Regions from separate parts of the Sporosarcina pasadenensis genome, predicted to be linked through region 2. Evidence: predicted binding sites of a transcription regulator. Region 2 holds the regulator's gene; each other region holds the start of a gene.
The links. The regulator CtsR, encoded in region 2, represses protease genes until heat stress. The targets are predictions, from matches to a motif close to ATGGTCAATAAAGGTCAAACA.
Positions count from the first base shown of each region.

Region 1: the regulator CtsR is predicted to act here: its motif matches at 2,549-2,569, upstream of AB1K89_RS11925 (ATP-dependent Clp protease ATP-binding subunit).
Region 3: the regulator CtsR is predicted to act here: its motif matches at 1,199-1,219, upstream of clpP (ATP-dependent Clp endopeptidase proteolytic subunit ClpP).

Region 1 covers NZ_JBFEGM010000008.1:9,905-15,814, forward strand. Annotated here, with positions in the region: gene AB1K89_RS11910 (SulP family inorganic anion transporter) at 1-196, shown strand, start outside; gene AB1K89_RS11915 (universal stress protein) at 215-628, shown strand; gene AB1K89_RS11920 (Zn-dependent hydrolase) at 1,015-2,247, shown strand; gene AB1K89_RS11925 (ATP-dependent Clp protease ATP-binding subunit) at 2,648-4,768, shown strand; gene AB1K89_RS11930 (M20/M25/M40 family metallo-hydrolase) at 4,956-5,910, opposite strand, start outside.
Region 2 covers NZ_JBFEGM010000006.1:138,117-144,026, forward strand. Annotated here, with positions in the region: gene AB1K89_RS10095 (AbgT family transporter) at 1-668, opposite strand, end outside; gene AB1K89_RS10100 (CtsR family transcriptional regulator) at 1,296-1,766, shown strand; gene AB1K89_RS10105 (UvrB/UvrC motif-containing protein) at 1,793-2,356, shown strand; gene mcsB (protein-arginine kinase McsB) at 2,346-3,428, shown strand; gene clpC (ATP-dependent protease ATP-binding subunit ClpC) at 3,607-5,910, shown strand, end outside.
Region 3 covers NZ_JBFEGM010000003.1:75,124-81,033, forward strand. Annotated here, with positions in the region: gene whiA (DNA-binding protein WhiA) at 1-653, shown strand, start outside; gene AB1K89_RS05745 (HPr family phosphocarrier protein) at 688-945, shown strand; tRNA gene AB1K89_RS05750 (tRNA-Arg) at 1,051-1,122, opposite strand; gene clpP (ATP-dependent Clp endopeptidase proteolytic subunit ClpP) at 1,300-1,902, shown strand; gene AB1K89_RS05760 (hypothetical protein) at 1,967-2,518, opposite strand; gene AB1K89_RS05765 (LemA family protein) at 2,688-3,272, shown strand; gene AB1K89_RS05770 (TPM domain-containing protein) at 3,269-4,090, shown strand; gene AB1K89_RS05775 (glutaredoxin family protein) at 4,373-4,600, shown strand; gene AB1K89_RS05780 (sugar-binding transcriptional regulator) at 4,738-5,772, shown strand; gene gap (type I glyceraldehyde-3-phosphate dehydrogenase) at 5,822-5,910, shown strand, end outside.

The DNA.
Region 1 (5,910 bases), on a different contig from region 2:
AACGAAATTCATCCAAGCATTTCGCGACGTTCAGGAAAAGGACATCATTATCGACTTTGCAGATAGCCAGCTTTGGGACGAATCTTCTGTCGGGGCTGTCGCCAAAGTGAAGCAGAAGCTCGAAGAAGAAGGAGTGTCGGTGACAATCCGAGGTTTCAATTCTTCAAGTGAACAACTATATGAAAAATTACTTTGAGGGAAAGGGAGGAAACACATGAAAATAGGTGTAGCAATCGACGGGTCGGAAAATGCGCTGCGTGCTGCAAAACATGCCATTACGCTTGCACAACATTTACCGGAAGCGCAATTGGAGTTCATCTATGTCGCGGATTACAATAAAGCAAAAGACGAACGTCTCTTATCGCAAAACGAAGAAAGCCTCCTGCTGAAACGAAAGCATAAAGTCGATCCTGTTCTGGAGTTGGCGCATACGGCTGGCGTGAAAGCGAACATGACGATGCTCAAAGGGGACCCGAGCCAGGAAATCATCAAATACGTCAATGCCAAAGCGATCGACCAACTCGTCATCGGCAGCAGAGGCCTAAATGCATTCCAAGAAATGATCCTCGGCAGCGTCAGCCATAAAGTGATGAAACACGTCGACTGTCCAGTGACAGTCGTAAAATAGGGTGTCCGCCCATTTTGGTGCCTGTGCAGCACACTATTCAGACTATACACTACAATTGCATATAGGGAAAACATAAACCTTATAGATATCATGTTTACCGATGTCTTCTTTGTATAACTAGTCATTTCGATGAATAGTCATAATTGGTTGCTGCACAGGTACCAACACAATTCTGACTATACGTTAAAATTGCATAAAATAATTGAAGAAGCCAACCGTATCAACATTAGGAAGGCTTCTTTGTGTATATAAATGACTTATCTTGAATTGTTATAACTGTGTGGTGCACAGGCACTTGATTTAACGCTGTTTGATTTTTTCTAGGGTAGTTGCGATACTTTATCTAAAGATAGTTCGAATGTTAACTGGATGAATGGAGGATTGCCATGAAGCTGGATCGTTTGCGTCAGTCATTTGGAGAGCTTGCAAGATTTACAGACGAAGGGGAAGGCATTAATCGGCTGGCCTACACCGAGGCCGAGAGGAATGCCCGCGATTATCTGATCAAGCAGTTGGAACTTGCGGGGCTGATAGTGCGTACCGACTACGCAGGAAATGTCATTGCCCGACGGGAGGGGCGTTCACCTGACCTGCCGGTTGTCGCGACCGGCTCGCATATCGACTCCGTCTATGCTGCGGGTGAATTTGACGGGACGGCGGGCGTCCTTGTTGCACTTGAAGTGATGCGGTCTCTGGCGGATGAAGATGTGGTGACAGAGCACCCGCTTGAAGTCATCATTTATGCTTGCGAGGAGTCTGCTCGCTTCGGTGCATCGACCCTTGGAAGCAAAGCGATGTCGGGCCGTCTCGATCCGGCGTACACGCGGTCGCTCACTGACAAGAACGGAATCACGCTCATGCAGGCATTTGAAGAAAACGGTCTCGATTTGGAAGAGGTCCATTTGGCAAGGCGCTTTCATGATGAAATCAAAGCGTTTGTCGAGCTGCATGTCGAACAGGGCCCCGTGCTCGAAAAGCAGGGGAAGGCGATTGGCATCGTCTCCGCCATTGCCGCGCCAATCCGTTTTCATGTACATGTCGGAGGGACAGCGGATCATTCCGGCACGACGCCGATGGATTACCGTCATGATGCATTGCTTGGAGGCGCGGAAATCGCCCTTTCCGTCGAAAAGGCAGCATTAGCAGAACTTGAGCATGGCACGGTCGGCACAGTCGGCGTCTTCTCCATACAACCGGGTGCGATGAATGTAGTACCGGGTTCCGCTGATTTGTACGTCGACATTCGGGGAACGAACCGTGAATCACGCCAGCGAGTTGTCGTTGCACTCGAAACAGCGGTCAAAGGCGTGGCGAAAGAACGCGCCCTGAACATATGGATGGACAAGATTTCAGAGGAAGAACCTGTTCAGATGGACAGCGCACTCGTTGCCGAACTAAAAGCAATCTGCGAAGAAAGAGGAGTGGCGTGGCTCGAAATGCCAAGTGGTGCAGGACATGATGCCATGAATATGGCAACGCTCTGTCCGACTGGCATGATCTTCGTCCCCTCAAAAGACGGACTGAGCCATAACCCAGCCGAGTACACATCAATGGAACAGTTGATGGAAGGGGCGGAAGTATTGCGCGCTTTTATGTTAAAGCAAGCGAGTGTAGTGTAAGTATACTTTTTTTTGATGAGGAATCGGGCGGTCTTGGTGCAACACCAGGCGGTTCAGGCATGACATCAGGCGGTCATGGTACGACATCGGGCGGTTCAGGCGTGATATCGAGCGGTTATGGTACGATATTGAGCGGTTCAGGCGTGATATCAGGCGGTCATGGTGCGACATCAGTCGGTTCGGCCGAGTAATCATGCGGTCTCGATGCGTTCTAGGAAAAAGTCTTGAAGATAAAAAAGGCATCTATTCCCACGATGGGGAGATGCCTTTTTGCATTTAGGTACATCAAGCAAAAATCTTGAAAGTCAAAGAAGGTCAGTGTATAATAAAGTTATAAGTCAAAGATAGTCAATGTCAGTTTTAATATAAATGAATGAAAACTATAAGGAGGAAATGGCTTATGAAATGTCAACATTGTGGTAAAAACGAAGCGACAGTGAGCCTTCGCCTACATGTGAATCAACAACGTATGCAAATGCAAATGTGTCATACATGTTTTCAACAGATTCAAGGACAATTGAATGCAGGCAAGATGCCGTCATATGGCCATGATGCCAATCAATTTTTCCAAGCGAACGGCCAGCCATTCGCACAAACGCAAGTTAGAGAAGTCGATGAAAACCATGAGAACGGCTTGTTGGACCAACTCGGGAAAAACCTTTCGAACGATGCCGAGGAAGGACAAATCGACCCGGTCATCGGCCGCGACAATGAAGTGAAACGCGTCATCGAGACGTTAAATAGACGAAACAAAAACAACCCGGTGCTCATCGGTGAGCCGGGTGTCGGTAAGACAGCGATTGCAGAAGGGCTTGCAGTGAAAATCCATGAAGGCGATGTCCCTTCAAAACTGCTGAACAAACAAGTTTATGTGTTAGACGTCGCTTCACTTGTGACGAACACAGGTATCCGCGGTCAATTTGAAGAGCGGATGAAGCAATTGATCGAGGAGATCGAAAGCCGGAAAGATGTCGTTGTGTTCATCGATGAAATCCATCTTCTCGTCGGTGCAGGTTCAGCGGAAGGCTCCAAAATGGATGCCGGGAATATCCTAAAACCAGCATTGGCACGGGGCAGCATGCAGCTCATCGGGGCGACGACGTTGAAAGAATACCGTCAAATTGAAAAAGATGCGGCACTCGAACGACGCTTCCAGCCGATCATCGTCAAAGAGCCTTCTACGGAAGACGCGATCGCAATCTTGAATGGCATTAAAGACCGTTATGAAGCTTTCCATGAAGTGCGTTATTCGGATGAAGCGATCCGAGCATTCGTCACATTGTCCCAACGCTATATCCAAGACCGATTCTTGCCGGACAAAGCAATTGATCTGATGGATGAAGTCGGAGCACGCTTGAATCTGAAACATTCTTCAGCAGACGCGGATGCAATCGAAAAACGGATAGAAGATGTCGTCCAGCAAAAAGAACAAGCTGCGGAAATGGAAGACTATGAAAAGGCGGCAACTTTACGCCAAGAAGAAATGCAATTACGTCAACAACTAGAAGACGCCGAAAAAGGCGAAGCATCTCTCTATGAAGTGACGGTTGAAGATATCGAGGAAATCGTAGAAGAAAAAACAGGCATTCCGGTGACGAAACTGCAAGCATCGGAACAAGCGAAAATGAAAGACCTTGCAGAAAATCTACGGAAAAAAGTAATTGGACAAGAAGAAGCGGCCGACAAGGTTGCTAAAGCAATCCGCCGAAGCCGTGCAGGGTTGAAATCAAAAACGCGTCCAATCGGATCTTTCCTATTCGTCGGTCCAACAGGTGTCGGTAAAACGGAAATTACAAAAGTGTTGGCGGAAGAACTATTCGGTTCCCGTGACACGCTCATTCGCCTCGATATGAGTGAATACATGGAGAAGCATGCCGTGTCTAAAATCATCGGCTCACCTCCAGGTTACGTAGGGCACGAAGAAGCGGGCCAATTAACGGAACAAGTCCGCCGCAATCCGTATTCGATTTTGCTATTCGACGAAATCGAAAAAGCGCACCCGGACGTTCAACATATGTTCCTTCAAATCATGGAAGACGGCCGACTAACGGATTCGCACGGACGAACAGTCAGCTTCAAAGACACGGTCATCATTATGACAAGCAACGCCGGAACAGGGGAGAAAAAGATCAATGTCGGGTTCAATCAAACCGCACATGAATCCGTCTCCATGCTAGAGTCTCTCGGGGACTACTTCAAACCTGAATTCCTCAACCGTTTCGATGCCATCGTATCGTTCAACGAATTGACAGAAGACAACCTACTCGAAATTGTCGACTTGATGCTCGTCGATTTGGAAGAAGCGATTGAAGAAAACGATATCGAGATCTCCATCTCGCCTGAAGCGAAACGGGAATTGGTGAAGCTCGGCTACGACAAACGTTTCGGAGCACGACCACTTCGCAGAGTTATCCAAGACAAAATCGAAGATCCATTGACAGATCTCATTTTGGAAGAAGATGATATTGAAAAAGTCCATGTAGACGTTGTGGATGAAGAGATTGTTGTAAGTAAAGCGTAATGGCGTCTAATGCCGATTGAGCTTGCATAGATCTACTTGCATCGATGCAATAACAAAGTAAAACCCCTTCATAGCCGTGAAAAGCTTGAAGGGGTTTTGCTGTTGTTACAAACCGTCCCGGTCTCGAAAAAGTTTCATCATGGGGTAATCTCCCATATACCGGTCAAAAGGGGCCGTTTATATACTTTTACACTAATTCTAACGACTGATCTTCAGACGCCTTTTCGAGCATACGCATGGTTGTTTTGCGGATCAACAAAGGCAAAACTCCGAATGAGTAAGGTTTATAGACACGTTCCGTCCATTTATGGCCGTCTTTTCCGTAGACACCCATATTTACGGATGGGATATTCAATTTTTGAATGGTATGGAATGGAATTGTGTAAATGTTGTCCCATTCCGGCAAATTGTGAACAAGTGGTGCCAGTTCTTCCTCTGCCTCATGGATCGATAGAAAACTGCCATCTGCCAAATAAGGGAAGAATTTTTTTAACTCAAAACACTCGTCTGTCAGTTCACCCATTTCTTCCAGCACTTCCGCAATGGAAGATTGGATCTTTTTATCACGTGATACATCCGTCTTCAAATAATTATGCGGAAGGAACGGCGGTGCGAAGAATAAAATGACCCGAGCTTTTTTTTCAGGATCGGCTTCCTGCAAGGCGCTGACGATAGAGAAACTAACATCTCGTAAATCGCCAGACTTCTTTGCAAGCGCTTCGTCGATAATCGATTTCACATTGACGCCACGCTGAATCAAATATTGTAAGTACTTATCATAAGTAGTCACGTCAATTTCCCATGACAAATCTCGGGAAGGCAATCCGGTAAACTCGATATATTCTTCAAACTGTTGCTGCAAGTAACGCTCGGTTTCCTCACATGCCTCTCTAGCTTCATGCAACAATTTCCCGAGTATTTGCTCGGGAGTATCTTCATAAACGAAATAGTTGAAGTAAAGATGACTGCTAATCGCCGTTTGAACCGTATAAAGCTCTTTCGTGTCGCGTTGTTGTAGACAAGTCGGCGGCAGAACAAGCTCCCCGGGAATTTTTTCCGCAAGGGCATATCGGTTATGGATCCGTTCCGTCAATTTGGCAGCAATGAAATTCGGATCAATACCTGATAGTGTGTCACCAACA
Region 2 (5,910 bases):
ACTAAAGTGGAAACCGCTAAAAAGTAGTAGTTCATCCCTGGATTCCCTGAATAGGTAGGGTCATAGATATGTGCACCGATTTCTGTGAAGCCGTATATGAGAGGGTCCAATACATTAATGATTAGGTTTGCTGAAAATCCGCCCGCAACAGATGCATAGGCGGCTGCAAGTCCTGCAATCGGGTGTCTGCCAAGTGCAATGAAAATCATCGCAACAATTGGCGGCAAAACGACCATAGCCGCGTCAGCAGCAGCATTCCCTAAAATTGCGACAAGCACGATTGTCGGCAAGATGATTTTCTTTGGAGCATTCAAAATAGTCGTCTTCATGACTGTGGCGATTAAACCGGTTGACTCTGCCAACCCTACACCGAACATAACAACGAGGACGAGGCCGAGGGGTGGAAAGCTCGTAAAGTTTTTCACCAAATTAGATAAAATCATAATGAGGCCTTCACCGTTCAGCAAATTGACGACTTTCACCTCTTCGCCGGTTCCGGGATTGATAGCTGATGTACCGAGGACGCCGAAAATCGCTGAACAAACTAAAATAAGTGCGGCAATGTAAACGAACAACATTACGGGGTCGGGCAATTTGTTGCCGTATTTCTCGATGAAATCTAGAAATCTGTTGAACAACCCTTTATTGCGTATTTTAGCTGAATTCATTCTCACATTCCTCCTTCATTTAACTCTTCTACACTGTAACCTATTAAACAATATCGAACAATATGATTAATTAAATAATTATTGTTTGCTTGGACAATACTAGTTTGACTTAATGAAATCCGACAAAAAAGCAGCCCCAAAGTAAGGGGCTGCTCCTATGTTCTGTTTGGTGTGTGTACCAGGACTTTTTTTGGGGAATTATGAAAAGAGTTTGTTCAAAAGGACAGACTGCGCGATGCAAAGAAAAACGACTGTTTGCCTCAATCGTTTCCATCCGTCCTTTTTGAACAAGACTCCATGAAGAGGAAGAAGAGGTGCACAAAATCCTCAACTAGTTTATTACCCTATTTTTCCTATTCTAAACATTAGATGCTTGCGAATTTACTTTTTGTTGATTGTAGCGTAAGGCGGCGACTCCTGCGGGAAAGCGAGACAGGGGAGACCCCGCAGGAAGCAAAGCGAACGAGGAGGCTCACCGCTCGCCCGCGGAAAGCGTCCGCCTGCAGCGAAAATCAACTTTTTCTGTTAATTTGCATATCAATTGCGCGCTAGATGTATTTTCATGTACAATTAAGTCAAAGATAGTCAAAGTCAATGGCTTAACACCGGAAGAAAAGAGGTGACATCATGCGAAACATTTCCGACATTATAGAAGGGTATTTAAAGGCGATTATCGAAAAAGAAGATAGCGGGACTGTAGAAATCAAACGGAGCGAAGTCGCAGAGAAATTCCAGTGCGTTCCTTCGCAAATCAATTATGTCATTAACACCCGCTTTACTGTAGAACGTGGATATGCCGTCGAATCGAAGCGTGGAGGTGGAGGGTATATCCGGATTTACCGCGTTCAGACAAATTCGCATAAGGAATTAATTGAACATATTTTAGAAGGAATCCAACAAGGTGCGACGTATACGATGGCCGAAGGAATCATTTACAGGCTAATGAAAGAGGAAGTAATTTCGGAGAGAGAGTCGAGGCTCATCTTAGCTGCGGTGGACCGGACGACTCTCCAATACCCATTGCCGGAACGCGATCTTATGCGGGCGCGGGTTTTGCAGGCAATGCTTAAAACCCTCATCTATAGGCAGCTTGAATAGAATTCGACGAATACGAGGTGCAGATTATGCTATGCGACAATTGCAAAGAACGGCCGGCTTCCGTGCTCTTCACCCAGGAAGGCATGGGAGGGTCGACGGAACGTCATCTATGTGAGAAATGCGCGTTCCAAACCCAAATGTTCCATTTCGATCCGAATCAGGAACCGTTGTCAATCCAACAATTCCTTTCCCATTGGTTCGGAGGGAGCGAATCGATTCAGCCTTTCCAGCAGTCGAGGGAAAGCATGCCGGATGGGCAGATTTGTCCGGACTGCCAATTGACGTTCAGGAAATTCCTCGATATCGGCAAGTTCGGTTGCCCGACGTGCTACGACACATTCAAAGAGTATTTGCCGCGTATTTTCAGCAAGCTCCATAACGGACATACGACGCATGTCGGGAAAATTCCGGTCTCCCTCAATGAACGGTTCGCCTTGAAAAAGAAGGTCGAAGAGATCCGGTTGAAAATGCAAGAAGCAATCGAGACGGAACGTTTTGAAGATGCCGCGGCATTGAGGGATGAAGCGAATGCGTTGAAAGAGCGTTTGGCAGAAGGCAGCAATGGAGGTGAAGGCAGCGATGTCAATTAATAAATTCATGAAAGGCGCTGTCACAGGATGGATGACGTCGCATGGGGAGCACTCGGATATCGTCATGTCGACGAGGATCCGTTTGGCCCGGAATTTAAGGGGATATCGATTCCCGATCGCGTTCACGGCCGAAGAGGCGCAGAAGGTCGACTCGCAAGTTTCGGCCGCCTTGCTTACTTCCGATGAAAAAGGGTATTCCTATATGAAGATGTTAGAACTTCCAGCTCTGGAAAGGCAAGTGCTCGTTGAGAAGCATTTGGTCAGTCCGCAGTTGACGGATGTAAAACGACATGGAGCGGTCATCCTGTCGGAAGATGAGACGTTGAGCATCATGGTGAACGAAGAGGACCATATCCGCATCCAATGCATCTATCCGGGCTTCCAGTTGGAAAATGCCTACGATCATGCGGACTCTGTCGATAACTATTTGGAGAATAATCTTCCTTACGCCTTCGACGAGGATTTCGGCTACTTGACGAGCTGTCCGTCAAATACGGGCACGGGCATGCGTGCGTCGGTAATGATGCATTTGCCTGCACTGACGATCACGAAGCAGATTGAGCGCATCATCCCGGCTATTTCTAGACTAGGAATGATCGTCAGAGGGAGCTACGGAGAGGGAAGCGAAGCGCCGGGCAATATTTATCAGGTTTCGAATCAGACGACTTTGGGCAAACCGGAGAAAGAGATCCTTTCCGATTTGAAAAATGTGGCGCTCAGGCTTATTGCCCACGAGAGGCGCTCACGTGAAATCCTCCTATCGAAATCGCGCGTTGCGCTGGAAAACAAGCTTTTCCGCTCGCTCGGCACGATTATGTATGCAAGATTGCTGCCATCGGGTGAAGCGGCCCGCTGTCTGTCGGACGTACGTCTCGGCATCGATTTGGGGATCATCGAGGATGTCGATATGTCCATATTGAATGAGTTGATGATCTTCATGCAGCCCGGTTTCCTCCAGCAATATGCCGGGGAGGAGTTGACGGCGGAGGAGAGGGATATCTTCAGAGCCGATCTATTCCGAGAACGACTACGTTCGGAGCAGCAAAGAGAGGAAAAAAATAAAGAAAACTAGGCAATACTTTTGCAACGTACTTTTCTATTTATTATACTTAAGTCAAAGATGGTCAAAGTCAATTTAGTTGGAAATGGATTGCTTTTTGATTCATTGGAATAGAGTAAGAGGAATTCCTATTCCACACTTTCAATAGTGGGAACAGGATAGACGTTACTATAGAAGGAGTGGAAAGAATATGATGTTCAATCGTTTTACACAACGGGCACAAAAAGTCCTGCAGCTTGCACAAGAAGAAGCGATCAGACTGAAACATGAATCCATCGGCACCGAGCATATTTTATTGGGACTCATACGGGAAGGTGGCGGCATCGCTGCGAAAGCTTTGGAAGCGATCGACGTCAGTTTCGAAACGATAGAAAAAGGAGTAGAAAGCCTCGTCGGTTCCGGATCGAAGGAAGTCGGTCCGATTGTCCATTACACGCCGAGGGCGAAAAAGGTCATCGAGCTTTCTGTCGATGAATCGAGAAAGCTCGGCCATTCCTATATCGGGACGGAGCATATTCTGTTGGCGCTCATCCGCGAAGGGGAAGGGGTGGCTGCACGCGTATTGAATAATGCAGGTGTTAGCTTGAACCGCGCGAGACAGCAAGTACTTCAATTGCTTGGAAGCAATGATAACGCTGTCGGCAATCAAGGCACTTCATCATCTGCCTCCACACCGACGCTTGACAGCCTAGCCCGCGATTTGACGGAAGTGGCACGTGAAGGGACGCTTGACCCTGTCATCGGTCGCAGCAAGGAAATTACACGAGTGATCGAAGTGTTGGCTCGCCGTACAAAGAACAACCCTGTATTGATCGGGGAGCCGGGCGTCGGTAAAACGGCGATTGCGGAAGGGCTTGCGCTTCAGATCGTCCATAATGAAGTGCCTGAAATCCTACGTGACAAACGCGTCATGACTTTGGATATGGGAACGGTCGTCGCTGGCACGAAATACCGCGGCGAATTTGAAGACCGTATGAAAAAAGTGATGGAGGAAATCCGTCAAGCAGGAAATATCATTCTATTCATTGATGAATTGCATACACTTATCGGGGCTGGCGGAGCCGAAGGGGCGATTGATGCTTCGAATATTTTGAAGCCGTCGCTAGCTCGCGGGGAATTGCAATGCATCGGTGCCACGACGCTTGATGAATACCGTAAATATATCGAAAAAGACGCTGCGCTTGAAAGACGTTTCCAACCGATTCAAGTCGATGAACCGACTGTCGATGAGACGATTTTGATCATCAAAGGCTTGCGTGATCGATATGAAGCGCATCATCGCGTGAAGATTACGGATGAAGCGATCGAGGCCGCTGCGAAAATGTCGGATCGGTATATTTCTGACCGCTTCCTTCCGGACAAAGCGATCGACTTGATCGATGAAGCGGGTTCGAAAGTGCGCCTCCGTTCGTATACGACACCTCCGAATTTGAAGGAGCTCGAAGCGAAGCTGGAAGCGATCCGCCACGAAAAGAATGCCGCGGTGCAAAGCCAGGAATTCGAAAAGGCGGCATCATTCCGCGATAAAGAGCAGAAGATGAAGGAAGAGCTCGAAAAGACAAAGACGGAATGGAAAGAGAAGCAAGGCAAAAAAGAATCAGAAGTGACAGTTAACGACATTGCGGAAGTCGTCGCAATGTGGACGGGAGTGCCGGTCGCGAAAATTGCCGAAACGGAAACTGCCAAGCTGTTGAACATGGAAGAGCTTCTGCATGAACGTGTCATCGGGCAGAAGGAAGCCGTAACGGCCATTTCAAGGGCGATTCGGAGAGCCCGCGCCGGATTGAAGGATCCGAAGCGTCCGATCGGTTCATTCATCTTCCTCGGACCTACGGGTGTCGGGAAGACCGAATTGGCAAGAGCGCTTGCAGAAGCGATGTTCGGGGATGAAGATGCGATGATCCGCATTGACATGTCCGAGTATATGGAGAAGCATTCGACGTCCCGACTCGTCGGTTCACCTCCGGGGTATGTTGGCTATGACGAAGGCGGTCAATTGACCGAGAAAGTCCGCAGAAAGCCTTATTCAGTCGTCTTGCTGGATGAAATTGAAAAGGCTCACCCTGACGTCTTCAATATTCTACTTCAAGTGCTTGAGGATGGAAGATTAACGGATTCCAAAGGTCGCACGGTCGATTTCCGCAACACGGTCGTCATCATGACGTCGAATGTCGGAGCGGAGACGTTGAAACAAAACCGATACGTCGGATTCAATTTGCAAGACGGCGAACGTGATTACGAGGATATGAAATCAACGATGCTAGACGCGTTGAAAAAAGCGTTCCGTCCGGAGTTCTTGAACCGTGTAGATGAAATGATCGTCTTCCACTCGCTTGAGAAGGAGCATTTGAGAGAAATTGTCACGCTCATGTCGAACGAATTGACGAAACGTCTTGCAGAGCAAGATATTATACTCGAGTTGACAGATGCGGCGAAATTGAAAATCTCTGAAGAAGGATACGACCCGGATTACGGTGCTCGTCCGTTACGCCGG
Region 3 (5,910 bases), on a different contig from region 2:
ACTTGTATATACTGACGGGTACCTTTCAATTTAAAAACGAGATTGTAGAGCAATTAGTGAAAAAGAAATGCTGCCAGAAATCGTATTTGCGTGGAGCATTTCTTGCAGGCGGCTCTGTCAACAATCCCGAAACTTCCTCCTATCACTTGGAGATTTTCTCTTTTTACAAAGAGCATAGTGAAGCATTAGTGGATTTAATGAATAAATACCAATTGAACGCGAAATCGATTGAACGTAAAAAAGGCTATATTGCCTATTTGAAAGAGGCGGAAAAGATTTCGGATTTCCTAGGATTGATCGGAGCGCACGTCTCCTTAATGAAATTCGAAGACGTCCGCATTCTGAGGGATATGCGAAACAGCGTCAATCGTCTTGTCAATTGTGAAACTGCCAATTTGAATAAGACGATAGGAGCGGCACAGAGACAAGTTGAAAATATCAAATTCATCCAGAGCACAATCGGACTGGATCAATTGCCTGACCGATTGCAGGAGATTGCGCAACTACGCATTGAACACCAGGACGTCACCTTGAAAGAGCTTGGTGAAATGGTGAGCGGCGGTACAGTAAGTAAATCCGGAGTGAATCATCGTCTTCGGAAGATCGAAGAAATCGCAGAAAATCTCCGTAGCGGAGGAATTGTAAGCCGATGATAGAACGAATCGGAAAGAAAGGAGTCGAAGGAGTATGGCGGAAAGAACGGTTGAAGTGAAAATGAAGACCGGGTTACAAGCACGACAAGCTGCACTATTCGTGCAAGAAGCAAATAGATTCACGGCAGATGTCTTTATAAAGAGGAATGAACGTCAAGTGAACGCGAAGAGTATCATGGGCGTAATGAGCTTGGCAATTGCTAGAGGTGCGGAAGTGACATTGATTGCGGAAGGCGTCGACGAAGACCAAGCAATCGAAACCCTTACAGAACTTGTTGAGAAAGAAAACTAATAATAAATAACAGCCGTTTCACTATGCATATAGGAAACGGCTGAAAAATAAAAAAAGCCGTAAACATGAAAAACATGTTTACAGGCTTCTTTAAAAACTCTATGACGCCCTCGGCAGGAGTCGAACCCACATTTTAAGAACCGGAATCTTACGTGCTATCCATTGCACCACGAGGGCAACTGTTATTAGTAACAGACAAGATTCATTATACAAAGAAAGTGGTATAATTGCAATACCTATTTTAAAAGCATTATATTTGACCTTTATTGACCATAATATGTATGATAGATGTACAGTTGAAACAAACGGTTTCAGCAGAACGAAAATCCTGACCATTCAAGAGGAGGAAATAACATGAATCTAATACCTACAGTCATTGAGCAAACAAACCGGGGAGAACGCGCTTATGATATCTACTCCCGTTTATTGAAAGACCGGATCATCATGCTAGGAAGCGGAATCGACGACAATGTGGCAAACTCCATTGTTGCCCAATTGCTATTCCTTGAAGCGGAAGATCCAGAGAAAGACATTTCCATCTACATTAATAGCCCGGGTGGAAGCATTACAGCGGGTATGGCGATTTACGATACGATGCAATTCGTCAAGCCAGATATCCAAACGATTTGTATCGGAATGGCCGCTTCAATGGGAGCTTTCCTTTTGACAGCAGGTACAGAAGGCAAACGTTATGCCCTTCCTAACGCAGAAGTGATGATTCACCAACCGCTTGGAGGAGCTCAAGGTCAGGCGACTGAAATTGAAATCGCAGCGAAACGCATTCTCTTCCTACGTGAAAAATTAAACACGATCCTTTCCGAGCGCACAGGGCAGCCTATTGACGTAATCGCGAAAGACACAGACCGTGATAACTTCATGACGGCTGAACGTGCTAAGGAATATGGTTTGATTGACCATATCATCACACGCAGCGACATGAAAGACATAAAGAAATAATAAGCTCACTAAAGCCGACTCTATTCGTAGAGTCGGCTTTTTTTGCGTGTAATTCGTCAAGGGATTAGTCAAGCAAGTGACACGCGTCCAAAGCAATCGCCCGTGCGTCCAAAGTAAGCGTCTCCGCGCTCAAAGCAACGGCCCCCGCGCTCAAAGCAGGCGTCCCTGCGCTCAAAGCGACGGTCCCCGTGCTCAAAGCAGGCGTTTCCGCGCTCAAAGCGACGTCCTCCGCGCTCAAAACGACGTCTCCCGCGCTCAAATCGACGGCCCCTGCGCTCAAAGCGACGTCTCCCGCGCTCAAAACAACGTCTCGCTCGCTCAAAGCAGGCGTCTCCGCGCTCAAAGCGACGTCCCCCGCGCTTAAAACGACGTCTCCCGCGCTCAAAGCAGGCGTCTCCGCGCTCAAAGCGACGTCCTCCGCGCTCAAAGCAACTGCCCCCGCGCTCAAAACGACGTCTCCCACGCTCAAAGCAGGCGTCTCCGCGCTCAAAGCGACGGCCTCTGCGCTCAAAGCGACGGCCTCTGCGCTCAAAGCGACGGCCTCTGCGCTCAAAGCGACGGCCTCCGCGCTCAAAACGACGTCTCCCGCGCTCAAAGCAGGCGTCTTCGCGCTCAAAGCGACGTCCCCCGAGCTCAGAACAATCACCTAAAAGCACAACCAGGATTTATTTTCATGGGGTTTGAAACCTTTTCGCATGACATACGATAAATAGTATATCAACTCAAGTGTTTCGTAAGCGATGCCGGTTGGGTATTGCACAATATATCGATTGGAGTGTGAAAAAATGAAAAGGATATTAGGACCAATAGCAATCATTGTTGTAATCCTTGTAGTACTTGGCGTTATGCTAGTGCCAAGCTATAACAAATTTGTCAACTTGGAAGAGAATGTTGATCAATCATATGCACAAGTCGAAAATCAGTTGCAGCGCAGGCTTGATTTGATTCCGAACTTGGTGAGCACAGTCAAAGGATATGCGAGTCACGAGAAGGAAGTGATTGCTTCAATATCCGATGCCCGCGCGAAACTTGCTGGAGCGAGAGGACCTGAAGAACAGGCGGCTGCGGATACGGAGCTATCGAACGCGCTTGGACGATTGCTCGTCGTTGTGGAGAATTATCCTGATTTGAAAGCCAATCAGAACTTCGCGCAATTGATGGATGAACTTGCCGGAACGGAAAACAGGATCGGCGTAGCAAGGATGGATTATAACAATGTCGTCGCCGACTACAATAGGCAGACGAAGCGTTTTCCAGGTAGACTCGTCGCTTCGATATTCGGGTTCGAACAGAAGGAATATTTCAAAGCGAATGCAGCTGCAAACGAAGCACCAAAAGTCGAATTCGATTTCGGAGATGGCAGTAAGTGATCCGCACCGCTTTCCGTTGCATGATTGCTGTATGTCTTAGCTTTATGATCATGCCGGCGATGGCGTTGGCAGCTGACGTCCCACCGTGGAATGAGATGGATTACTATATTCAAGATCATTCAGGTATTTTATCCGCAGAACAGAAAGCTGAGCTGAACCGGTTAGGTGGAAACTTGAATGGTGCGACAAGTGCTGAGCTTGCTGTACTCATATTGCCGAGTATTGGGGATGAAGCGGTTGATACATTCGCCGTAAAGGCGCTAAGGGAATACAAGCTTGGCAAAAAGAGCGAAAACAACGGAGCATTGCTAGTCGTGACGACGACCCCGAATTCTAGTGGTAAAAGGCATTTCTATTTGTCTACTGGATATGGACTGGAAGGCGCATTGCCCGACGGAAAAATTGGCAGAATCATGGATGAAGTGTCTATACCATATTTAAGAAACGGACAACCGGATTTGGCAATTATGGAAGGATATAAATCGTTTTATAACGAAATAGCTGCAGAATACGGGTGGAATGGTGAAGTTGCCGAAGTGAACACGCTCGCTGGCCAAGGCGGCGGATCAGGCATCGGCATCCCTTCCCCAATTATCATTTTCATTATTATCTTTCTGCTCTTCCGTTTCATGGGCGGTGGCCGCGGAGGTGGCGGCGGTCCGGGCGGAAGAAGAAGAGGCCGAGGCGGGATGATCTTCTTCCCTGGTGGCTTTGGCGGAGGCGGTTTCGGTGGTGGCGGCTTCGGCGGCGGTGGAGGAGGAGGCTTCTCCGGTGGCGGCGGTTCCGGTGGCGGAGGCGGCGCAGGTCGAAGTTGGTGAACTCAAAAGCGTAGGGCGCTCGCTATTTCTGCTCATAACGCTTAGCTTTTACTCGCAAAAGCTGTTCTTCGTGACAGCTTTAGCTGTGACAGGCATAAGGCAGATCTGCGAAACGGCGTCCTTTGCCGTGCAGCAGAGCTGACTTATGACCCGAGCAGCTAGCGCCCGGAGTCTAGACGGCACAAGAGTCGGAGGAAACTTAAAAGCGGTGTTTCGCAATTCTTTTGCGAAACGCCGTTTTTCATTTATACTGAATGAAAATACGATCTTGAGGTGTTCTACATGCATGTTCAATTTTACACAAAAAAAGGCTGTCATTTATGTGACGAGGCGGAATCGATGATGAAGCTCGTACAGGAGGATTTTCCGTTGACGTGGTCGACAATTGACATTGAAACGGACGATGAAAGCCATGAGAAATATATGATGATGATTCCTGTCTTAGAGAAGGATGGCGAAGTGCTCTTATATGGTTCCATCGGTTACGTGGATTTAATCGATTTATTCTAAAAATAAATATCAAGAAGTTTGAACTTATTGACGGTGAGGTATATACTAATAATAAGATTTATATTTTTTTGTAGTAGGTGGGACAAATAATTAACAGGTGGGTCGAATTCGTCCTATCGTGAAAGAGGGGTTTACCAATGATCCCGAAAATTATAGAGGCGCAACGAAAGCTTGTGCCAGAAATGATGGAGTTATTACATCAGCGGTACAAAGTTTTGAAATTCATCGAAGTCGCGGGTCCAATCGGAAGAAGACCGCTCGGCCAGATGGCGGATATATCGGAACGGGAATGTCGGAACTTGTTGGAAACAATGCGTGCGGAAGGGCTTATCCGCGTTGCGAAGGAAGGCGCGACCATTACGAATGAAGGTGCAGCAGTCCTCGACTCGCTCGGACCGACTATCGATGAGTGGACCGGGCAAGGGTTAGTCGCAAGGAAATTGGGTTCCTTATTAGGAATTCAATACGTAAAAATCGTCCCGGGAGACTGTGATGAAAATCCGGCAGTCAAAAGTCTGATGGGAAAAGAAGCTGCCGCAGAATTCATGTGCCGGATAGGGGACGGTAAGATCATTGCCGTCACAGGCGGAAGCACGGTCGCGGCCATACCGCAGCACATCCATTCCATCGAAGATGCCGACCATTTGCACTTCATTGCGGCGAGAGGCGGGGTCGGGGATGATATCGGATTGCAGGCGAATGTCATTGCCGCCTCATTCGCAGAAGCTAGCGGAGGGACGTACAGCACGTTTTATTACCCCGAGTCGCTAAGTGTAGAAGCACATCAAATCTTCAAGCGGGAGCCGACCGCTATCCGCATGATGGAGCTTTACGAGAAGACGGATTGCGTTCTTCATGGAATCGGAAATGCGCATCATATGGCGGACTTACGGAATACGCCTGAGGAGGAATGTGTTCATCTGCGGGAGCAAGGCGCGAAAGGTGAAGCATTCGGCTATTATTTTGACGCAAAAGGAAACGTCGTCCATCGGATCAGGACAGTCGGCATCCAGACAGAGCAGTTGAAGAAAGTGCCGCTCATCATCGCTGTTGCAGGCGGGAAAAGCAAGGCGGATGCAATTATGTCTTATATGGAAAGCGCCCCGCGCCAAACGATTCTTGTCACGGATGAAGGTGCTGCGCATGCGATGCTTGCGGAAATGGAAGATTAACTTCGGTAATTATGTAAATACTTGAATTGAATTATAGGAGGTAACGGAAATGACAATTAAAATGGCGATTAACGGATTTGGACGTATTGGTAGGGTGGTCTTCAGGGAAGCGCAAAAGCATGATGACATCGAGATCGT